Regions from separate parts of the Paenibacillus liaoningensis genome, predicted to be linked through region 2. Evidence: riboswitches for the same ligand, from Rfam matches in the RefSeq annotation. Region 2 holds a riboswitch; each other region holds the start of a gene.
What was found. A riboswitch is a leader RNA that binds a small molecule or an ion and turns the genes downstream of it on or off. The one in region 2 is predicted to bind cobalamin.
Positions count from the first base shown of each region.

Region 1: another riboswitch for cobalamin. It lies ahead of AC6B99_RS07785 (ABC transporter substrate-binding protein); the one in region 2 lies ahead of AC6B99_RS08290 (energy-coupling factor ABC transporter permease).
Region 3: another riboswitch for cobalamin. It lies ahead of AC6B99_RS09830 (ABC transporter substrate-binding protein); the one in region 2 lies ahead of AC6B99_RS08290 (energy-coupling factor ABC transporter permease).

Region 1 is NZ_JCAALU010000004.1:370,689-377,797, reverse strand. Features, by position in the region: gene AC6B99_RS07800 (oligopeptide/dipeptide ABC transporter ATP-binding protein) at 1-672, opposite strand, end outside; gene AC6B99_RS07795 (ABC transporter permease) at 678-1,496, opposite strand; gene nikB (nickel ABC transporter permease) at 1,493-2,434, opposite strand; gene AC6B99_RS07785 (ABC transporter substrate-binding protein) at 2,436-4,064, opposite strand; cobalamin riboswitch at 4,232-4,429, opposite strand; gene AC6B99_RS07780 (NADH-dependent flavin oxidoreductase) at 4,559-5,677, shown strand; gene AC6B99_RS07775 (ArsR/SmtB family transcription factor) at 5,957-6,268, shown strand; gene AC6B99_RS07770 (NADH:flavin oxidoreductase) at 6,355-7,109, shown strand, end outside.
Region 2 is NZ_JCAALU010000005.1:91,593-98,701, forward strand. Features, by position in the region: gene AC6B99_RS08270 (hypothetical protein) at 66-1,307, opposite strand; gene AC6B99_RS08275 (ElyC/SanA/YdcF family protein) at 1,436-2,044, opposite strand; gene AC6B99_RS08280 (TrkH family potassium uptake protein) at 2,087-3,415, opposite strand; gene AC6B99_RS08285 (DUF445 domain-containing protein) at 3,806-5,041, shown strand; cobalamin riboswitch at 5,138-5,342, shown strand; gene AC6B99_RS08290 (energy-coupling factor ABC transporter permease) at 5,510-6,283, shown strand; gene AC6B99_RS08295 (energy-coupling factor ABC transporter substrate-binding protein) at 6,283-6,567, shown strand; gene cbiQ (cobalt ECF transporter T component CbiQ) at 6,564-7,109, shown strand, end outside.
Region 3 is NZ_JCAALU010000006.1:53,662-60,770, forward strand. Features, by position in the region: gene AC6B99_RS09810 (ABC transporter ATP-binding protein) at 1-407, opposite strand, end outside; gene AC6B99_RS09815 (ATP-binding cassette domain-containing protein) at 404-1,180, opposite strand; gene nikC (nickel transporter permease) at 1,182-2,009, opposite strand; gene nikB (nickel ABC transporter permease) at 2,025-2,954, opposite strand; gene AC6B99_RS09830 (ABC transporter substrate-binding protein) at 2,974-4,548, opposite strand; cobalamin riboswitch at 4,831-5,093, opposite strand; gene AC6B99_RS09835 (hypothetical protein) at 5,319-6,350, shown strand; gene AC6B99_RS09840 (LysM peptidoglycan-binding domain-containing protein) at 6,429-7,109, opposite strand, start outside.

The DNA.
Region 1 (7,109 bases), on a different contig from region 2:
AAGCACCCGCGCTGCATCCAGATCATGCGTAATGAGCAGCAGCGCCGCACCTGTGCGCCTCGCCATATTGGCCAGCATTTCCGTCACCTGAACGCGGATTAAAGCATCAAGCCCTTTCGTCGGCTCATCGGCAATAAGCAAAGACGGGCTTCCGGCAAGTCCCATTGCCGCCAGCACACGCTGCTTCATTCCACCGCTCAGCTGAAAGGGATAGCGCCGCAGCTGCTGCTCGGCATCCGTCATATTCATGGCATGCAGCAGACCAGCAGCCTGCGCGTTAAGCTGCTTGTTCCCCGCTCTACCTGCATAAGCGCGAATCGCCTCGCGCAGCTGACTGCCCAGCGTCATCACCGGATTGAGCGAGCTTGCCGGATTTTGCGGGATGAGGGCGATTTCCCTCCCCCGTATTTGCCTCATTTCTTTTGGGCTCAGCTTTAGCAAATCCATGCCTTTATACAGGATGCTCCCACTGATAGAAGCCTGTGCGGGAAGCAGCCTCACTAGCGAAAGGCCCAGCACCGATTTGCCGCTCCCGGTCTCGCCAATCAGTCCAAAAATGCGGCCACGCTTCAGCTCAAGCGAGGCCCCATCTACCGCCTGCACCAGTCCTTCCCTTGTCTGAAAGGATGCATTAAGCTGCTTGATTACGATAAGCGTTTCGCTCAACTTCATTCCTCCTACAGCAGTGAATGCTCTTTCTCCGTCCGTGTATCCAGCTTATCCCGAAGGCCGTCACCCAGCCAGTTGATACATAGCGATACAGCGGCTATACAAAGACCGGGGGCGATCATTAGATGCGGAAAGCTGCGAAAATACGGCCGGGCATCATTCACCATCACTCCCCAATCTGCCGCTGGCGGCTGTAAGCCTAGACCGAGAAAGCTAAGCGAGGCGATAGATAGAATAACTCGCCCAATCCGAATGGTGAACAGCACGATAAGCGGCCCTAACAAATTTGGCAGCATATGCCTGACGATGATATACGCATGGCCCGCTCCTAAAGCACGGATGCCTTCCACGTAGCTTTCTTCGCGAATTTTCATAACCTCGCCGCGCACAACCCGAGAGAAATCCGCCCATGAGGTGAAGAGCAGCGCGACAAACAGGCTTTTCACCCCAGGACCGAGCGTACCTGCAATGGCCAGCATAAGGGCAAGACCCGGCAGCCCTTGAAAAATGCTAACGACAATTTGAATGGCTTCATCGGTCCAACCGCCAGCATAACCGCTAATGGTGCCCAGCAGCAGGCCAACGAGCATTGTAGCGAGCGTAACAGCGACCGCGAGCAAGATCGACACCCTTCCGCCATACAAAATGCGGCTCAGCACATCCCTTCCCAGCGTGTCCGTTCCTAGCCAATGTGCGGAGGACAACGGCGCAAGCCTTTCCGCCATATTAATCTGATTCGGGTCATAAGGAGCAAGCAGCGGTGCCAGCAAGCTGGCAAGCAGTACGAAGGCAAGCACGCCCGCGGCCACCCCGTAGGACATCTTCATCGCAGCTTCCCTCCCAGCCTGATTTGCGGATGAGCGAGCCCGTAACATAAATCTGTCGCCAAATTAAACAGCACGTAGATGAGACCGGTAAATACGACATAGCCCTGAATGACCGGATAATCTCTGCGAAAAATACCGTCCATCGCAAAGCGCCCGATGCCCGGTACCGCAAATATAACTTCCACGATGACGGAGCCGCCAACAATCGCTCCAAAATAACTGCCGATAACCGTGAGCAACGGAATACAAGCATTGCGCAGCGCATGCCGAAGCACAATAAAGCTCTCACGCAGCCCCTTCGCTCGGGCTGTCAGCATATAATCTTTATTCAGCTCCTCCAGCAGCGCCGCACGCGTCAGCCGCATCAATATGGCGCCTGTACCGGAAGCAAGCACCGCCGCTGGCATAAGCAAATGCTTCCAGGTGCCGTAGCCGCTAGTCGGGAGCAGCTGCAGCTTCTCCGACCATAAGGCAATGAGCATGATCGCCAGCCAAAATCCAGGAATGGAAACCAAAATCAGCGCAAGCGCCCTGCCGATATGATCGAACAGCCGATTGCGCCGGATCGCCATGAGCATGCCGGATGGCACTCCAAGCAGGACGGCGAACAGGACAGCTAGCAAAGATAGGCTTAATGTTGCTGGCAGGCGGCGCAGCAGCTCGCCGCTAACCGATTCCTTCGTCATATAAGACGTGCCAAGATCACCTTGCAGCGCCTTTGATAACCAATGGCCATACTGAATGAGCAGCGGATCATTCAGCCCCATCTCTTCTCTTTTCAAAGCAATTTGCTCTTCGGTCGGCTGGCTGAAGCCGTTCATGCTCAGCAGTTCGACAGCCGGATCACCCGGAGAAGCGACGCTTAAGGCAAAGGCTATAAACGTAATGCCAATCAGAACGGGAACCGCCGCCGCCAACCTCCGAATGAAATAGGCCATCTTATTGCACCCGCTCCAGCTGCGGCAGCGTTGTACCATACACAAGTGCACCGTATCCGGTAATTTCTTTGCTGTACGCAATTAAGCTCGCATCATTAAACAGCGGAATCGTCGGCAATTCCTCGGCTGCAATATCCTGCAGCTCGTTATAAATCGCAGCGCGGTCATCCATATCCAGCGTCGTCTTCACCTGCTTCAACAGCTCATCCACATGGGCATTGCTGTAACCAAGCGTATAACTGATATTGCTTGAGCCTTCGCTCGCCATATAATTGTTCAAAATCGAATAAGGATCGCCATTCGGCAGCCCCTGAATGGCCAGTGCCAGATCGAAGTTTCCTTGTGCCTGTGCTTCCTTGTATGCCGCACCATCCAATATTTGAATCGTCACGTCCAGCTGCAGCTCTTGAAGCACAGCCTGAAGCAGCTCGGCTTGCGCTTTATACGGATAACGATCGAGTCCATAGGTAGGCACAATTAGCGTAACCGCCTGCCTGCTGTCCCCAAGCACCTCATGCGCCAGGGCGATTGCCTTTTCTGAATCATGGACGACAGGAATGTCCTTATAAAACGGCGATGTCGCATTCAAAATGTTCGCCGTAGCGGTCGGATAGCCCAAATACAGCTCCTTCACCAGCTGCTCGCGGTCAATCATCAGGCTCAGCGCCTGACGCATTTTCACATCATTGAATGGCGCTTTGGCACCGTTCGGATGCAGGTAATGGGAAATCGTCGATTTTGCCGTCGATACAGCAAAGCGTTCATCCTTCAGCAGTTCCTCGGCAAGGGCAGGAGGAATAGCGCCCAAATCCATGACGCCCAAAATCTCGCCAGATTTCAAGGCAGCAAGCCTTGTATCAGGGTCCGGTATGACGCGGACGCGGATTTTTTGGGCTTTTGCTTTTTCGCCATAATAACCGTCGTAAGCCTCTAGCAGTGAAAATTGATCCTTCTCATGCTGCAAAAGCTTGAAAGGGCCTGTCCCTTGCGGCAGGCCGTTAAAGTCGCCATCTTCGTCAAAATTATTCGGGCTGTACATCGGGCTTGAGAAGTTGATCATCGAATACAGCAGCGTCGGCTGCGGATTGTCGAAAACAAGCTTAATCGTGCTATCATCAACCTTCACGACTTCCTGAAGGCTTGGGTATGAATTGTTGATGTCGAGCGTATAGAATGGCGAGCTTTTCGGGCTCACTTGCTTGTAACGGGCAAAATTTGCAAGTACCGCGTCCGCGTTGAATGGCGCGCCATCATGGAAGGTGACGCCTTTGCGCAGCATGAAGGTCCATTCCTTGGCATCAGCAGACATTTCCCACGCTTCCGCCAGCTTTGGAGCAGGCTTTCCATCCTCGGAAGCGGAAATCAACGGCTCCCATACATACAGAATGGTGCTCGTGTAATAAGCATCCTGCGGTCCCGGTGCTAAATCCCGCGGCGCAGCCAGCACGATTTCTTCAGAAGCAGCTGCTGTAGAGGCGGACGGAGCAGCAGACTGCTGCGACAGCTCATTATTGCTGCCTGATTCATTGGAACCGTTAGCGCCACTGCACCCCATTAGCGCCAGCAGCAAGCATAGGCTAAATAAAACACCTATTGTTTTTTTGTTTTTTGCCATTTGTGTACGTTTCATCTTCTCTATTTCCTCTCCCTCTAGCAAAATCATCTTCCTGCAAAAATCCGCAAAAAAAGACAGCTCTACCTCCAGTCATAGGAAAGATAGAGCTGCCTGTTATTGTTATTTTCCATCATAGCAAATAAGCATGCGCGCTAACACTTCCCTATCCTCCGTAGGTTACAGCAGTGTTGTCAGAACAGGCAGGTCTCCTGGCTACCGGAAATTGTACTGGAAGCTGCCTTCCCAATCCCGCTAAGCGAGATCAGTGGCCTTGTAGCTTCAGCTAATCCGTAACAGTGGCGGGACCGCGTCGGTTTTGCACCGAACTTCCCTTTTAAGCTCCAGCCGCAGCTGTTGCACCTTATTCCCACAATTTTTCAGTTGTTTGCAAATCTGGTTGATTATATACCAGCCCTTTCATTTAAGCAACCTTTCCACTCCACTTTCCTTTCGTAATTATCTGATATAAAATAAAGCACATAGCATTTCGTAACTGGAGGGAACTACTGATGAAACCACAATTTCAGCCTTTATTTGAACCATTCACTTTCGCGAGCGGCATGTCCGTACATAATCGAATTGTCATGGCGCCCATGACAACCTGCTCGTCCAATCCGGACGGCACCGTGCCTGATGAAGAGCTTGCCTACTACAGCCGCCGCAGTGCTGGGCCCGGCATCGTCGTTACAGCGTGCGTCTACGTGAGCCGCAACGGCAAAGGCTTCCCCGGCGAATTTGGCGCGGATACGGACGCAATGATTCCAAGCCTCAAGCGTCTGGCCGATGCTATTAAAAGCCAAGGTGCGAAAGCGATTTTGCAAATTTTCCATGGCGGAAGATCATGCTTCCCTGGCCTAGTGCCAAATGATGATTTGGTGAGTGCCAGCAGCATTGCCCAGCAGGAGGGCGGAATTGTGCCACGCGAGCTAAACGAGGAGGAAATCAAGTCGATTATCGCCGACTTTGGCGAAGCGACACGCCGCGCGATTGAGGCTGGTTTTGACGGCGTTGAAATTCACGGTGCCAACGGCTACCTGCTGCAGCAATTTTACTCCCCGGCTTCCAATGTGCGTACCGACGACTGGGGCGGCTCTGTTCATAAACGTATGGCGTTCCCGCTCTACGTCGTTGAAGCTGTTAAGAAGGCAGCCGCTATGGCGCCGCAGCCGTTTCTTGTAGGCTATCGCTTCTCGCCGGAGGAGCCGGAAGAAGAAGGATTAACGATGGAGCATTCGTACCATCTGGTTAACGCTCTAATCGAGATGAAACTGGATTATTTGCATGTGTCGCTTCAAGATTTCTGGTCGAAGCCGCGCAGAGGCGAGCAGGATTCGCAAAGCCGCATGGCATGGTTCGTCGAAAAATACAGCGAGCACATTCCGTTCATCGGTGTCGGCAGCATCACAACCGCAGAAGAAGCGCTTGAGGCGAAAAACTCCGGCGTGCCGTTTATCGCCCTTGGCCGCGAGCTCATTATGGACCCGGATTGGACGGAGAAAATCAAGCAAGGCAACGAGCAGGATATTGTGACTACGCTATCCAAGCAAGATCAGGAGCGCCTCGTCATCCCGAATGGCTTATGGGGAGCGATTACGCATGCGCCAGGCTGGTTCCCAATAACGGAATAAGCGCAAAATCCAACCATTCGCTCACAAATAGGCACAAGGTGAAACGGCTGTCGCCGTCCTTCGGCGGCGCGGCACGTTTCAGTCCGAGAAATATAGAGAAGGGATTGCGTTAGGACATCCTTTCCTATATTTCAAGGTGAAACGGCTGTCGCCGTCCTTTGGCGGCGCGGCGCGTTTCAGTCCGAGAAATATAGTGAACGGATCGCGTTACGATACCCGTTCCTATATTTTATAAAATAACAATTTGACATTTCTATAAAAATAGATATACTAAGCCTCATGGATACTTTGTCAATACTTAAAGCTGTGTCTAACGAGAAACGGTACCATATTTTAAAATGGCTGAAAACGCCTGAGGAGCATTTTGGGCCTCAATGCCATCTAACCGATGCGTGTCAGTTTGCTGGAGGCGTATGTGTCGGTTCTTTTGCAGAAAAAACAGGACTTGCGCAATCCGTTATATCCAGCTATTTAGTGAAAATGCATAAAGCAGGCTTACTGGAGTCGAAACGGATCGGGCAGCACACCTATTACAGGCGTAATGAAGCTAACATTCAGTTTTTCAAAGAAATGATTCAGGATGAGCTATAACCTTGCTTACTCCTGCTCATTTCATGCTTTTATATCTATTTTTATAGAATTATAGATTTTTCATTCAATTAGGAGGTATTTTATTCATGAGCTCAATTCAATCGTTGTTCAAGCCTTTCTCAGCAGGTCCACTTACACTGCCTAACCGTATTGTAATGGCACCAATGACCCGCGGTTTTTCTCCAAATGGCGTTCCGGGCGAAGATGTAGTTGCCTACTATAGACGCCGCGCCGAAAACGGCGTTGGCTTAATTGTGACAGAGGGTACGCTGATTAACCATCCGGCTGCCACTGATAATCCAAACATTCCTAACTTTCATGGAGAAGCTGCTTTAAATGGCTGGGCAAAAGTCGTTGAAGCCGTTCACCAAGCTGGCGGCAAAATCGTTCCGCAAATTTGGCATGTTGGCACAACGCGCAAGGTCGGCTCCCATCCGAACCCGGAAGCACTGCCGATTGGTCCTTCAGGTGTTACCGCCGAGGGCGAGGTTGTTAATGAGCCTTTGACTGAAGCCGAAATAAAAGGCCTTGTTGCAGCTTACGCGCAAGCAGCTGCTGATGCAAAACGGATTGGCTTTGACGGCATTGAGCTGCATGGCGCACATGGCTATTTGATCGACCAATTTTTCTGGGAGAAAACGAATAAACGGACGGATCGTTATGGTGGCGATATGCTGTCCAGAACACGTTTTGCGGTTGAGATCATTGAAGCTTGCCGCCAAGCTGTAGGGCCTGATTTCCCGATTATTATCCGTCTGTCACAGTGGAAATCGTCCGAGTATACAGCGAAGCTTGCGAGCACTCCTGAGGAATTGGGACAATTTCTTGCTCCGCTTGTTGA
Region 2 (7,109 bases):
TTTCTGTTGTTACTACAGCCTTCATCAGTGCCCGTCCGCGCTACACTCGATTCGTTTGAGCTCCTTTATTGAAAGTCAAAAAATACTTCCTCATCTTTAATAATGATCCACGCGTTTTTATCCAAATCAGCGACGTTTTGCAGCGTATATTTTATATAGAAAATATCGTCTTTCCAATATTCTTTGACATAGACGGCTCTTAAGGCCGCGTCCCCTTTAATCCGCTCTGGCAAGGAGATGTCCACACCAAAATAGTCTTCCTCCTCCTTGCCACGATAGGGGTTATTCTGCAAATATTTTAACCGAATGGAATCTGATGCATTGCGTAAGTAGGCATTTGATTGCAGTTTCTTAAAGGCGTCGAATGAGGCGCATGATTGCGTACATGATTTCGTGAGTTTCTCCGAATGAATCTTAAAATCATAATAGCTTTGCAACGTTTTAATAATAACATCCTCTTCATCGTTTAAAGCAGAAGGATCAGCGAGCTGTTTTTTTCCTGCATAGGAGGCTTGAAAATTTTCGATTTTATTAATATTATCTTTTGCTATAAAAATAGTTCGATTAGTACCTGTATGGTATCCGATATAATAATCAGCTGAAATATCCATTTTAATGAGTGTCAGCGTTTCATTATCCAATGAGACTCTGGACATTTCAATTGTACTCTTCTGAGCTTCGTATTTTGAAATATTAATATATTGCGCATGGATGCCGCTTAGGTATATGGAAAAAATCAATATGATAGCTGTAACGAAAATGATGCTTATCTTTGTTGCCGGTGCATTCATTTTGAAATAGGAAGCGGTTTGATACGAAAAATAAAAAATAAGAAAAAAAGCGCCATAGAAGAATATATTCTGCACGGCCAGCGGTAGATTTGAATCTTTATCCAAGGTTAAAATTTGAAAAACTATCATAGTAATAATAAAACTAAGAAATAAAAGGCCATGAATTAATAATAATAAGGGATGCATACGATTTCGTAAAACGAAATACCGAAAACGTCTAATCCTCACATTTGACCGATTAGGTGCCCTACGAGGCTTTCTCCGATCCTTGCGGGATGCAAGTACAGCTATTGTTACAACAGGAATTGATAAAAAGAAGGAAATATAAATGCCGTTTATCCAATACAGGCTTTGAGAAACAGGATAAAATGTTAAAATATCTTTGAAAATGAACATATCACCGAAATAAGGTTGAAAAGAGCCTTGTACATACACAAGTCCGGCGGTATAGACGACGAAAGGCATAAACCATAGCTCCTGCAGCAGCTTTAACATGTTCTTCAACTTATCAGGCATTTCAGCAATCTCCCTTACAGCATCTTAGTAAAATAATCCTATCCTTTTTTATCGGAATTCGCATGCCAAAAATGTATAATACTAGTTTTTCAGCGCAAAAAAATACTCTGAGGGCTGAAGGCATTCAGCTAGCTCAGAGCATATATAATTCGATAGCCTGTATAATAAAACAGCTCGCGGAAGAAAAAGGGCAGTTTCGTGCGCATGCTGCTATATGCGGAGGTCGTAGTTGGCGAAGAGTATGCCGTCATTCCCAGCTCGCTGGCCATCATGAGTGCGCGCTTCATATGAAGCGGATCGCTGACAATGATGAAGGTTCCTAGCTCATATGGCTTCGCAACGACTAGCGAATATTCGAAATTTTCCTCTGTAATAAGAGATTGGACTTCGATCAAAATATGCTCAGGCTTCACGCCTTTTTCAATCGCATAGCTCCGTGATACTTCTGACTCTGCAAGCTCATTCGCAGACCCGCGTCCTCCGGTAAAAATAATATACTCGGCAAAGCCTTGCTCGTACAGCTTTATAGCATGATTCAGGCGTTCCCGCAGCACAGGGGATGGCTGATCGCCCCAGACCGCCGTGCCCAGCACAAGGATCGCATCAGCAGGCTTCGCTTCATCCTTCATACTAAATGACCAAATTTCATAGGAAAACCAGCACAGTACCGCTGCGGCAAATGCTAAGACGCAAAGCAACAGCGTTTTGATTTTTTTCGAAACAAGCCTCTTTTTCATGAACTGCCCTTTCCTTATAAAATGATTTTTCCTCGCCGCATGTTATCCGATCATAATTTTCCCTTCCGGATAGCGATACAGCTCCTTCTTCTCCTGAGCAGGAACGAGTGTGAACGCCAGCGTCAGCGGGCCAAGCCGCCCAGCGAACATCATAATAATAATCAGCACCTTGCCAATCACCGTCAAATGCGGCGTTAAGCCAAGCGACAATCCAGTTGTACCGAAAGCGGACGTTACTTCAAATAGCAGAACGAGGAAATCGACATCCTCGGTGGTAGATAAAATCATCGTAAATAAAATAATCGCCGCCAGCGAGGCAATCGTAATTGTCAGCGCTTTGTACACCCGGTCCTTTGCGAGCCTTCTGCGGAAAAAGACGACATCCTCGCGGCCGCGAATCATTGCAAACACCGCACCGATGAGAATCGCAAACGTCGTCACCTTAATGCCGCCGCCCGCAGAGCCCGGAGATGCGCCGATGAACATGAGCAAAATAATGAGAAACTGCGTCGCATGGCGCAGAGAAGCAATATCCAGCGTATTTGCGCCGCCCGAGCGCGGCGATATGCTTTGGAACAACGAGCTGTACAGCTTGCCGCTTATGCTAAGCGGCTCTAGTGTTTTGGTATTTGTAAACTCGAAAATAAAAATAACGGCTGCACCTGCGACAAACAAAATGCCTGTCGCATACAGCACAACCTTGGAGTGAAAAGACAGCTTGCGCGTTTTTGTGTAATCCCACATTTCCGCCAGCACGATAAAGCCGATCCCGCCGAGAAAAATGAGAGCAATAACGATCACATTAATAATAGGATCGTTAACATGATTCACAAAGCTGCTGAACGGGCCGTTCAGCGGTCCCATAATATCAAATCCGGCGTTGGTGAACATCGACACGCTATGGAACATGCCGAAATACAGCGCCTTGCCGAAAGGCATTTCCGTTGACCAGCGCAGTGCCAGAACAAGGGCGCCGATTCCTTCGATGGCAAAAGCATAAATGAGCACGCGCCGAATGAAGCGGACGATCCCTTCCAGCGAAGATTGATTCATGGATTCCTGCAGCAGCAGCCGCTCGCGCAGCGATATCCGTTTGCGCAGGGCAAGGGCGAACAGCGTAGACATCGTCATAAAGCCGAGTCCGCCAACCTGCATAAGCACGAGAATGACGAGCTCGCCAAAGGTTGAATAGTGTATGCCGGTATCGACGACGACAAGCCCCGTTACGCAAACAGCGGATGTGGCAGTGAATAATGCGTCAATGAGCGGCGTTGCCTGATGGGTTGACGAAGCCAGAGGCAGAGAAAGCAATAGGGTACCCGCCGCAATAATCGCGAGAAAGCCAAGCGTAAGAATTTGCGGCGGAGTCATTTTTAGAAAAATGGTTCGTAGTTTGAGCACGCAGGTAATCTCCTTTATATGTAACGAAACAATGGTGTAGTTGAAAATTTGAGCTGATGCTGCCGAAGGCAGGCACAGCCGTTTACGCTTGAAATATAAGAATAATAAGTTTGACTCTTATTATAACGCTTATATTTCTACGAGAAACGAGCAGTTGTCGCCAATACCCGACAACGCCGTTTGCTCTTGAAATATAAGATCAATAAGTTTGATTCTTATTGCAACGCTTATATTTCTACGCGAAACGAGCTTGTGCTGCCGAAGGCAGGCACAGCCGTTTACGCTTGCCACCTCATTATCTGGTATAATAGGGCAATATGCAACAGGAGGGCGCTGGGGCCCGCGATTAGGAGGACAACGATGAAATCAAGATATATAGCAGGTATTTCGCTTGCCGTTATGGGGGCAGGCTTTATTACTACGAGATGGTGGCTGCCAGACAACACGTGGACACATCTACTGGAAAGCGGCTTTGAAGCGGGGCTGGTCGGCGGAATTGCCGACTGGTTTGCGGTGACGGCGTTGTTCCGCCATCCGATGGGCATTCCCATTCCGCATACGTCCTTGCTGCTCAAAAACCGGGCGAAAATCGTGAACTCGCTCATCAGCGCTATGGAAAATGAACTGCTGAATAAAGAAAGCATTACCCGCAAGCTGTCTGGCTTTCAACTGTTCGCAGGGGCAGCATCGGCGGCGACTCGGCTGATTGGCAAGCGCAAGTTCAGGCTGGCAGCGGTTGATTTTGCCCAGTCGGCAGTGGAGCGCTTGCCTTTGGAGCGGGTTAGCGGTGTGCTGCATGGATTTTTGGCGGATTATGTGAAAAAGCAGGATTTTACGCCAATCGTGCGCAAGCTGGCGGATCGTTTCGTCCATGAGCGTTGGGATGAACGGGCGCTGGATTACGGCCTGGAGCATGTAGGCCATTGGATTCGCAAGCGTGAAACCGAGGAAATGCTCGGCAAGCTCGCCTTCAAAAAGCTGGAGGAGCTTAAGGTAGGCGGCTTCATGGGGTTTGCACTGCAAGCTTTCGTCGGCTTTATGAACGAGGAGAAGCTCGGCGGTTTGATCCAGAACATGCTGCTCTCTACGATGCAGGAGCTTTCCCATCCTGGAAGCCCGCATCGGCAGAAGCTGCTGCTTGAGGTGAGAGCCCAGGCGGAGAAGCTTGCCGATAACGAAGAGCTGATGCTCAAGCTGAAGCAGCTCATTGAACAGGGGGTGGACAGCGTTGAAACGGAGCGCTTCATCCATTTGCGTCTGGAGGAGCTGAGACAGCTCGTGCTGGACAAGCTGGAGGAGCAGCATCGCAGCGGAGGGCGCGCCATTGTGCAGGGATACCGTTTTGCAACGGATTATTTGAATGGCAAGCAGGAAATGCTCGCCAATTGGGAAGATGGCATTCGCGGCTATCTCGTTCGACTTATTGAAAATAATCACTATCGCATCGGTGCGCTCGTTCGGGATAATCTCGACCGGATGGATGACAAGGCGCTCGTCTCCATGCTGGAGGAAAAGGTCGGCAACGATTTGCAGTGGATTCGTGTCAACGGCGCATTATGCGGTTTTGTCGTAGGCGTTATTTTGTCCTTCTTCTAACAGGAAGGTAGCCATTTACATTTATAGGGGACAGCCTGAATTTTTTGTGATAAGATCAAACTACAAAATGACCAATGAATACAAGGATTTTGAAAAATGATTGACATGGAACGAGGTGCCTTTGCGCACGTCAAAGGGTAACAGGGAATCGGGTGCAAATCCCGAGCGGTCCCGCCACTGTAATCGGGGAGTTTTCCTTCACCAGCAGGAGTCACTTGGCCTAAGCTTTAGGGCAGCCAGGGAAGACGAAGGAAAATAATGATCCGCTAGCCAGGAGACCTACCTCGTTCCAGCACCACAGTGCCTTCGCGGAAAGGATAGGTGTACGAACGAAAGCGATTGCTACCAGTCTGTTTGCTGGCGCAACCGTCTATTTCTGCGTACACATGGCCGTTTTCCCAGCGAAGGGAAAGCGGTCATTTTTTGTTGTCTTTAGGCATGAACACATTGGGGAGGGTATTGAAACGAATGGTCAAGTTAAAAAGAAAGACAGCAGTTAGCACCGCTTTGCTGGTTATTGGCTTCACGCTTTTTTTACTGGTGAATGAGCCGCAATCCGCTTATGCGATGCACATTATGGAAGGGTTTTTGCCTGTGGGGTGGGCGATTTTTTGGTGGGTGGCCTTTATTCCTTTTTTCATCCTGGGTGTACGCGCCATTCGGAAAATTACAAAGGAAGCACCAGAGCTTAAGCTGATGCTGGGCTTGGCGGCAGCTTTCACCTTCGTGCTGTCCGCGCTTAAGATTCCTTCCGTTACAGGCAGCAGCTCGCACCCGACGGGAACGGGGCTTGGAACGGTTATGTTCGGGCCGCTGCCCATGAGCGTATTAGGTTCTATGGTATTGCTGTTTCAAGCGGTGCTGCTTGCACATGGCGGGCTGACGACGCTTGGGGCGAATGCTTTTTCAATGGCGGTTGCAGGTCCCGCTGCTGGCTATGCCGTCTATCGGCTGCTGATGCGTTCAGGCAGCAAGCAAGGCGTGGCGATTTTTTCTGCTGCCGCTGTTGCCGATCTGGCCACTTATATCGTTACTTCGATTCAACTGGCTGTTGCTTTTCCGGCGGTTGAGGGCGGCATTCTCGCATCCTTTATGAAATTTGGCGGTATTTTTGCGATTACCCAGGTTCCGCTTGCTATTAGCGAAGGCTTGCTGACGGTATTGATCTGGAACTGGCTGCAATCTTTTAATACGGACGAGCTGTCTATTTTGAAGCGGAGAATGAAAGGGGATCGCGTGTAATGAGCCGCAGTGCCAAAAATATTTGGATATTAGCCATTGTTGTTTTGCTTGCCGTTGCGCCTTTAATATTCATTAACGCCGAGTTTGGCGGCGCAGATGGCGCGGCGGAGGAAATGATCCAGACGATTGCGCCCCATTATGAGCCTTGGGCGTCTCCGCTGACTGAGGTGCCGGGAGAAACGGAAAGCATGCTGTTCGCGCTGCAAGCTGCGATTGGCGCTGGCGTAATCGGCTATGTGATTGGCCTTTTTAAAGGGAAGTCGGGGAAATCAAAGCAGCAATGATGAAATGGATTGATACGATTTCTTATTCCAATAAGCTGCGGGATTTACCCGCCATTTGGAAATGCGGGCTTGCAGCCCTTCTGCTGCTGCTTGCCTATATCGCTCATCCGCTCGTACAGCTTGTCATTTTCGGATGGCTTGCACTGTGGACGGTCGGCTATGCGAAAGTGCCCGCTAAGCTTTATGCGGCGCTGCTTTTCTCCTCTTGCCTGCTGTTCATTCTCAGCTTGCCCGCGCTGCTCATTGAATTCAGCAATAGCAGCAGCGAAGCGGGAAGCTTGGCGGCAGCGAAAGCAGGCTGGATGCTCGTTTCATGGGAGCCGCTTAGCCTGTATGTGCCAGAGGCATCGTTAGGGCTGGCCGGACATATTTTTACGCGTATTCTTGCTTGCCTGGCATGTATGTTTTTTATCACCTTGACGACCCCCTTCCCGGATCTGCTGCAAGTGCTGAAGCGGTTGAAAATGCCGCAAATTGTACTGGAGCTCATGATTATTATGTATCGCTTCATCTTTCTGCTGCTGGATACGGCGGGGGCTATG
Region 3 (7,109 bases), on a different contig from region 2:
CGAATTTCCAGCGGATGCTTAGCTCCAAAATTGCGCATTGGCTCTGCCAGCACCTCTTTAACAAGCATCCGGGGATGCAAGGAGGATGCAGAGTCCTGAAGGACAAGCTGTACGCTTTTGTATACCTGCAAATCCTTCATATGATGTCCATGAATAGACTGTCCGCCGAGCAAAATTTGCCCGGAGCTTAGCGTTTCCAGCTTCATAATGAGCCTTGCTAATGTGCTTTTCCCGCTGCCGCTTTCCCCAACAAGCCCAAGCGTTTCTCCGCGATGCAGCGCGAGATCAACCTGCTTCACAGCTTGAACGGCCGTGCTGCTGTCCTTCGCCTTAAGCCCTCTTCGCTTTCTCAGCAGCCGCAGCGGAAACGCCTTGGTCACTTGACGCAATTCCAACACGATCATCATAGGACGCTTCCTTTCGCTTGGACTGAAGCCATCCCGCCCGGCTGCATCGTGATGACACGATCCGCGAATTTGCGGACGCTTTGCTCGTCATGCGAAATGAGCAGCACCGTCAAGCCGAAATCCGCCTGCAGCTGCTTCAGCAAAGCTAACACTCGGTCGCGATTGAGTGCATCCAGCGCCGTCGTCGGCTCATCGGCAATAAACAATGCCGGCTCCGTGCTCAGCATCATTGCAAGCAGCACCCTTTGCCGCATGCCTCCGCTCAGTTCAAAAGGGTATGCATCCAAAATCGCTGCCGGGTCCGCAAAGCCAATCCGTTCCAGCATCGTGCCCAAATACGCTTCCATTTCTTTGCGCGAACGCTTCGCTTGCAGCTTCAACGTCTCGACCATTTGCCTGCGCACCGTGCGGATCGGATCTAGGCCGCTCAGCGAATGCTGAATAAGAAGGGCGATTTCCTCGCGGCGAAGCTGCTGCAAGCGACGCTCATCATAACGGGAAATATCATCCCCCTTATAAAAAATATGCCCGCCTGTCAGGCGCAGCCCGGTTTCCAGCAGCCCGACAAGCGCATGGGCAGTCATGCTTTTGCCGCAGCCGCTCGGCCCTACAAGCGCAGCCATTTCACCGGCATGAAGCTCCAAGGATACATTTTGGATGATAGGCAGCCATTTTCCAGCTTGCTGCCGGGAAATTTCTATATTTTGAACGCAGAGCAGCGGGGTATCGTTAAGGTTGGCGCTGTTGTTAATGTTGGTAGTGTTCGCCGCCATCTTACACCTCTTTCGGAACGTCAGCGTTCTGCTCTTTAAACCGGTCGCCAATTAATTGGCACGATAATACGAAGCTTACGATGGCAAGCCCCGGAAAAATCATGACATGCGGCGCCAGCTGAAAATAACGTGTAGCATCATGCAGCATGACGCCCCATTCAGGAGTAGGCGGCTGAACGCCCAGCCCGAGGAAGGATAGCCCGGCGATGAGCAGCACGATTTTTCCAATGTCAAGCGTACTGAACACAGCGATCGGCGCTGCAATCTGCGGCAAAATATAACGGCGCATAATCCGCAGATGCGAATTGCCGGACATGCGGGCTGTTATTAAATAATCCTCCTTGCTCACCTTAAGCACGAGCCCGCGAATGAGCCGGACATAATTGGCCCACCTCACGATGACAATCGCGATGATCATATTCGCAAACCCGGGTCCGAGTATGCCCACAATGGCAATTGTCAGTACAAAATCAGGAAAAGCGAGCGTGCCATCCATCAGCCGCATAAAAAAATGATCGGTGCGCCCGCCAAAATAGCCTGTTAACAGCCCAATCGGCAAGCTAATGCATAAGCTCAATCCCAAAATGACAAAAGCAATCGTAACCGTCGTCCGAATCCCATATAAAATGCGCGATAAAATGCAGCGCCCCAAATGATCGGTGCCAAAAGGATATTCGCCGCTCGGCGCCAGAAGCCGATTCGGTAGATTCACCTGAAGCGGATTATGAGGCGCGAGCCACGGGGCCAGCAAGCCCAGCAGCACAATACTTGCAAACAGGCCGATGCCAAGCAGCAAGCTTGTATTCTTTTTTTGAAAAAGGGTCCGCATAAAAAAGAGTTCCTCCTAGCTTGCCCGCAGCCGCGGGTCCAAGCGCACATAAAAAACTTCCACCGCCAAATGGATTGCGACAAACAAGAAGGAGGTGAATACGACATAACCTTGAATGACCGGATAATCCCGCGCCGTTATCGCTTCAATAATATATTTGCCTACACCGGGCCAGGAAAAGATCGTCTCAACGATCACATTGCCTCCCAGCATAAAAGCAAAGCTTGTCCCCAGCATCGATAAGATCGGCAAAAAGGCATGCTTGAACACTTGAAAAATGAATATTCTTCCTTTGGACAAGCCTCTCGCACGCGATGCTTTGACGAAGTTCTGGTTGTTCATCTCCAGCATATTCGTCCGCAAAACCCGGGCATAGACCGCGCCAAGCCCTAGGCCAAGCGTAACCGCCGGCATGAGGAGATGAGCAAAGCCCCCGCGTCCCATGGAAGGCAGCCAGCCTAGCCGGACCGAGAAAAAATAAATCAATAAAAAACCGAGCCAAAAGGAGGGGATCGAGGCGCCCAGCAGCGCAAGGATTCGGCCTATCCGGTCCAGCAGCCCTGTTGAAAAGATTGCGGTCACCATGCCTATAAGGCACGTTGCCAGCAGCATGACCAATGCGCCAGCAGAAGCAAGCTCCAGTGTGGCGGGCAGCCTTTTGAGCAGTTCCCCGGCAACCGGCTCCTTGGACATATAAGATGTCCCCCACTGCCATGTAAATACATCGCCTAGCCAGCCTATATATTGACTCCACAAGGAATCCGTCAGTCCCATTTCCTCCCGGAGCGCGTCAATCGCCTCCTGCGAGGCCGGGATATTATGCGTGGTCAGCAAAATTCTCGCCGGATCGCCTGGAGATACCCGCATTAATATGAAGGTAAGCGTCGCTACGCAAAAAATGACGAGCAGCATTTGCGCGACGCGTTCTAGCCAAAAACGAAGCATACTTAAGTTCACCCTTTACTTAAGGGATATCGACTTCAGCCGTCACATAATAATATTCGATCGGATGCGGTATGAAGCCCGTTACCCCTTTTTTCACGCCAAATACATTGTCAGGATGTACGATAAACGACTGCGGCAAATCAGCATTAATAATATCTTGGGCCTGTATCGCAAGCGCATAACGCGCATCGGTATCCGCCGTATCGTTAAGCTTATCGATTACCGTCTCAAGCGGCTTCGATTCATAATGGCTGACATTCGATTCGCTAGCAGCTTGATAGAAAATGTTCAAGAAATATTGCGGATCGCCCGTCTGCGCCGTCAGCATGCTGTACATCGCAAGGTCCCAATCGGACTTCGCAAGCTCAGCGTCAATATTTTCAACCTTGCGTATTTTCACGGTAATTCCTTCATTAAGCAGTTGATTTTGAATAACCTCTGCCATAACCGACAGCTCTGGGCGGTGCGGGAACGTAAGGAGCGTCGCCTCGAACGGCTTGCCTTCCTTCTCCCACATGCCTTCCGCATTTTTCTGCCAGCCGCCAGCGGTCAGCAATTGCTCCGTCGTTTCCCCTGCTGCTTGCTCCGCCACTTTGCCGAATGGCAAAATTTCCGGGAACGGGCTTTTCGCTTTCGTGCCGTAACCACGCATAACCGATTCAATAATCGCCTCGCGCGGAATCGCTTGATCTACAACCTCGCGGTTCGATTTTTCTTTAAACAAAGCAGAATTCATATTAAATAATACCATATGTGTACGAACCGATGGGGCAGACAGCACTTCCAGCTTGCTGTCCTTCTCTACCAGCTCAATGCTGTCAATCGGAATGTCCGTTGCGACATCTACTTCACCAGCCTGCAGCGCCATCAGACGCGTGTTGCCATCGGTTACAAACTTCATCGTCACTTCTGAAAGCTTTGCGGGTTCCCCCCAATAGCCATCATAACGCTCAACAACAAGCGATACGTCTTTCGTAAATTGCTTGATTTTGAAAGCTCCCGTCATGGCCGGGTAGCTGCCCGCTTCCTTCATGCTGTCAACATCAAGAATAATCGTGCTTGGATCAGCCAAGCTGGAAATGATCGCCGAGTTCGGCTGTGTCGTAATCATTTTCAGCTCGTCAGGCGCAAGCACTTCAATATCTTTAACCAGAAGCAAATCCTTCGCCAAATGGCTGTTCGCAATGGAACGCAGCAGCGATGCTTTTACGCTTTCAGCATCCATTTTTTTGCCGTTGTGGAACGTTACGCCCGTTTCCAGCTTGAACGTCCACGTATTAGCATCCTCCTGCTTCCATTCCTTCGCGAGCCAAGCGGATGGCTGCAGCTGCTCATTCAATTTAATCAGCGTTTCCCCTGCGCCCGAGCGCATAACATCCCAGCTATCGTCGCCATGCGGATCAACGCCTGCAGGGTTCCAAGTGTACGCCATTGTTAGTGTTTTTTTAGCGGCAGCAGCGTTGTTTCCCGAGGCAGCATCCGTGCCCTGCTCTGCGTTTTGGCCAGCATTCGTGCTGCATCCTGCAAGGACCAGCATCAAGCAAACGATCATCATTCCAAGTGACAAGCTAAGTGGCTTCTTCGTGTGGTTCATTTTTCTTTTGTCTCCCCTTCTAGTAAGCGTAAACGGCCGAAAGCCGTCCTGTGGCGGCAAAGCTACCGTTTCGCGTAGAAATATAGAGAAAGGATAGAAAAATCATATCTTTTCTCTATATTTAAAAAAAGCATCCCCGACCCTTAAAAAGCAGTCAGAAATGCTTTTATGTTAAATAACTAAACCTTATCTGCGTCTGCTCGCCATGAAGCAACAAATAATCGTTAGACATTTTGCAATAAATGGGCATAACCAACCACCTCCCTAAGCACCGTAGGTCAAACAGTGATGTTAAAACAGGCAGGTCTCCTGACTTGGGGCCTCCCTCTCTTCCCTTCCCAGCTAGGGTAAGCATCTGCTATTCGTCTTGCGACGAAAAGAAGCTCATCAGCCAGTGGCTTATTTGTGAGGGGAGCGCAGCCTGTGTAAGCTGCTGCCCTTTACAGTGGCGGGTCCGTGTCGGCCTTTAACCGAACTTCCCTTTTAAGCGAACGAAGACGTATAAGTTCCAGCCAACATTTCGCACCTATTTTCATTCAAGTATGAAGTTTTGCAGGCTCATAAGCCCGTCCTGTCCGTAATCCATTCTTAATCATAGGGAGGAAGCGGGAATCTGTCAATGGCTTTAATTCGAAAATGAAAGTGTTTTCAACATAAAACTTTCATATTTTTTCCAGTAATGTTATATTGAAATTACTTCACGCATGATGAGCTTATTTATTAAATTAATCCAATAGATAACCTAATCAAATAGAAAAGGAATGATCACAGTGACGGTGAAAATCCTTCCAGTTGAAGAAAAGCAAATTATTGATTCATATTGGTTTTACAGTGATTTTTATTCTATTATCTCGCGTGTGGACTCGAAAAAATTATGGTTTATGAATAATTATATTAATTTATTCGATATTCCTGATCCAAACCAATTATATACCTTTTTCTTCAACGGTTATTATAGAGATAAAATGGTTGAGTTTTATGACTGCCCTTTTATTGATTTTCAGCGGATAGCGTTAGACAGGCAAAGCTCAACGATTTTAAATAACGAGCTGTTTGATTTTATTAAAGCATCGATTGATGGCGGCTATTATGTAATCGTTATGATCGATCGTTTTCATATTAAAGAGTATGAAATTTCGGCAAAATCCCCACATGAAGTCATGATAAATGGGTATGATGATGCAAATAAAAAGCTGTACTTTTGTGACAATAATGCCAACGGAAAATATTCAACGAATATCACCTGTGATTACGAAGCTTTTCATAGAGCATTTCATATATTAGAAATCGATGCCCATGATTTTAAAGACCATCTTTATTTATTGAAGCCGCTCGAAAATACCGATTATACTTTTTCTCTAACCTATGTGAAAAATACGATGAATGCCTACCTCTTGTCTAAGGCACATACGGATGAACATTATAACCAAGCTTTAGGCACACCCGGGCTAACCTTCGGTATTAATGTTTACGACAAGGCCTCCGAGTATTTAAAATATTTGGCTCAAGAAGAGGTAGTATTTGATATTAGATCGTTCCACCTGCTTTACGACCATAAGAAATGCATGACCATGCGATTAAACTACATGATTAATAACCATCATTTGATTGATGATAATCAAATTTTAAGCAGATGGAAAAATCTGGAGGCTGCTGCGCTGGCTGTAAGAAATTCCATCTTAAAATATTGGCTTACTCGAAGCTCGGATACGTTGTACAAGCAAATGGAGCAGCTGCAAAAATTGAAGGAGACGGAAAAGATTTTGCTGCAGGAGATTGTAGATCAGTTGAAGGATGGTTAGATTTATTAACAAATCAGAGAGCACCTCTTCTCCGTTATGAAGAAAAGGTGCTTTGCTATTAACTTATTAATTTAAAAACTAGCGGCTAATCCAAGGGCTGCTGTTTTGCTTGCTCGTTCTAGAACGAGGGGCAACGGTGCGAATTACCGCTTTTTTATTGGATTTGCGCTGCGCATTGTTTTTGCCGTTTTTCACATTGATTGTCGTTGTTTCTTTTACTTGCTCATCCTCTTCGCGCTTATCCTTGCAGCCGCAATTGCATGGCTTTTGTGACTCAACTCCTGCGGTTTGCATAGGATAATATCCGTAAGGCGGGAACGGAGGAAATGCTGAGACGGGATAGCCGTTGCAGTTGTTGCCGATTGGCGACACCATTCCGCCATAACCGTAGCCTTGTGTGTTTGCTGGCGATACGGCTCCACCATAGCCGTAGCCTTGCGTTTCTGCCGGCGATACCATTCCGCCATAGCCTTGCGTGCTTGCTGGCGATACGGCTCCACCATAGCCGTAGCCTTGTGTTTCTGCCGGCGATACGGCTCCACCATAGCCGTAGCCTTGTGTTTCTGCCGGCGATACGGCTCCACCATAGCCGTAGCCTTGCGTTTCTGCCGGCGATACGGCTCCACCATAGCCGTAGCCTTGTGTTTCTGCCGGCGATACGGCTCCACCATAGCCGTAGCCTTGCGTTTCTGCTGGCGATACCATTCCGCCATAGCCTTGCGTGCTTGCCGGCGATACGGCTCCACCATAGCCGTAGCC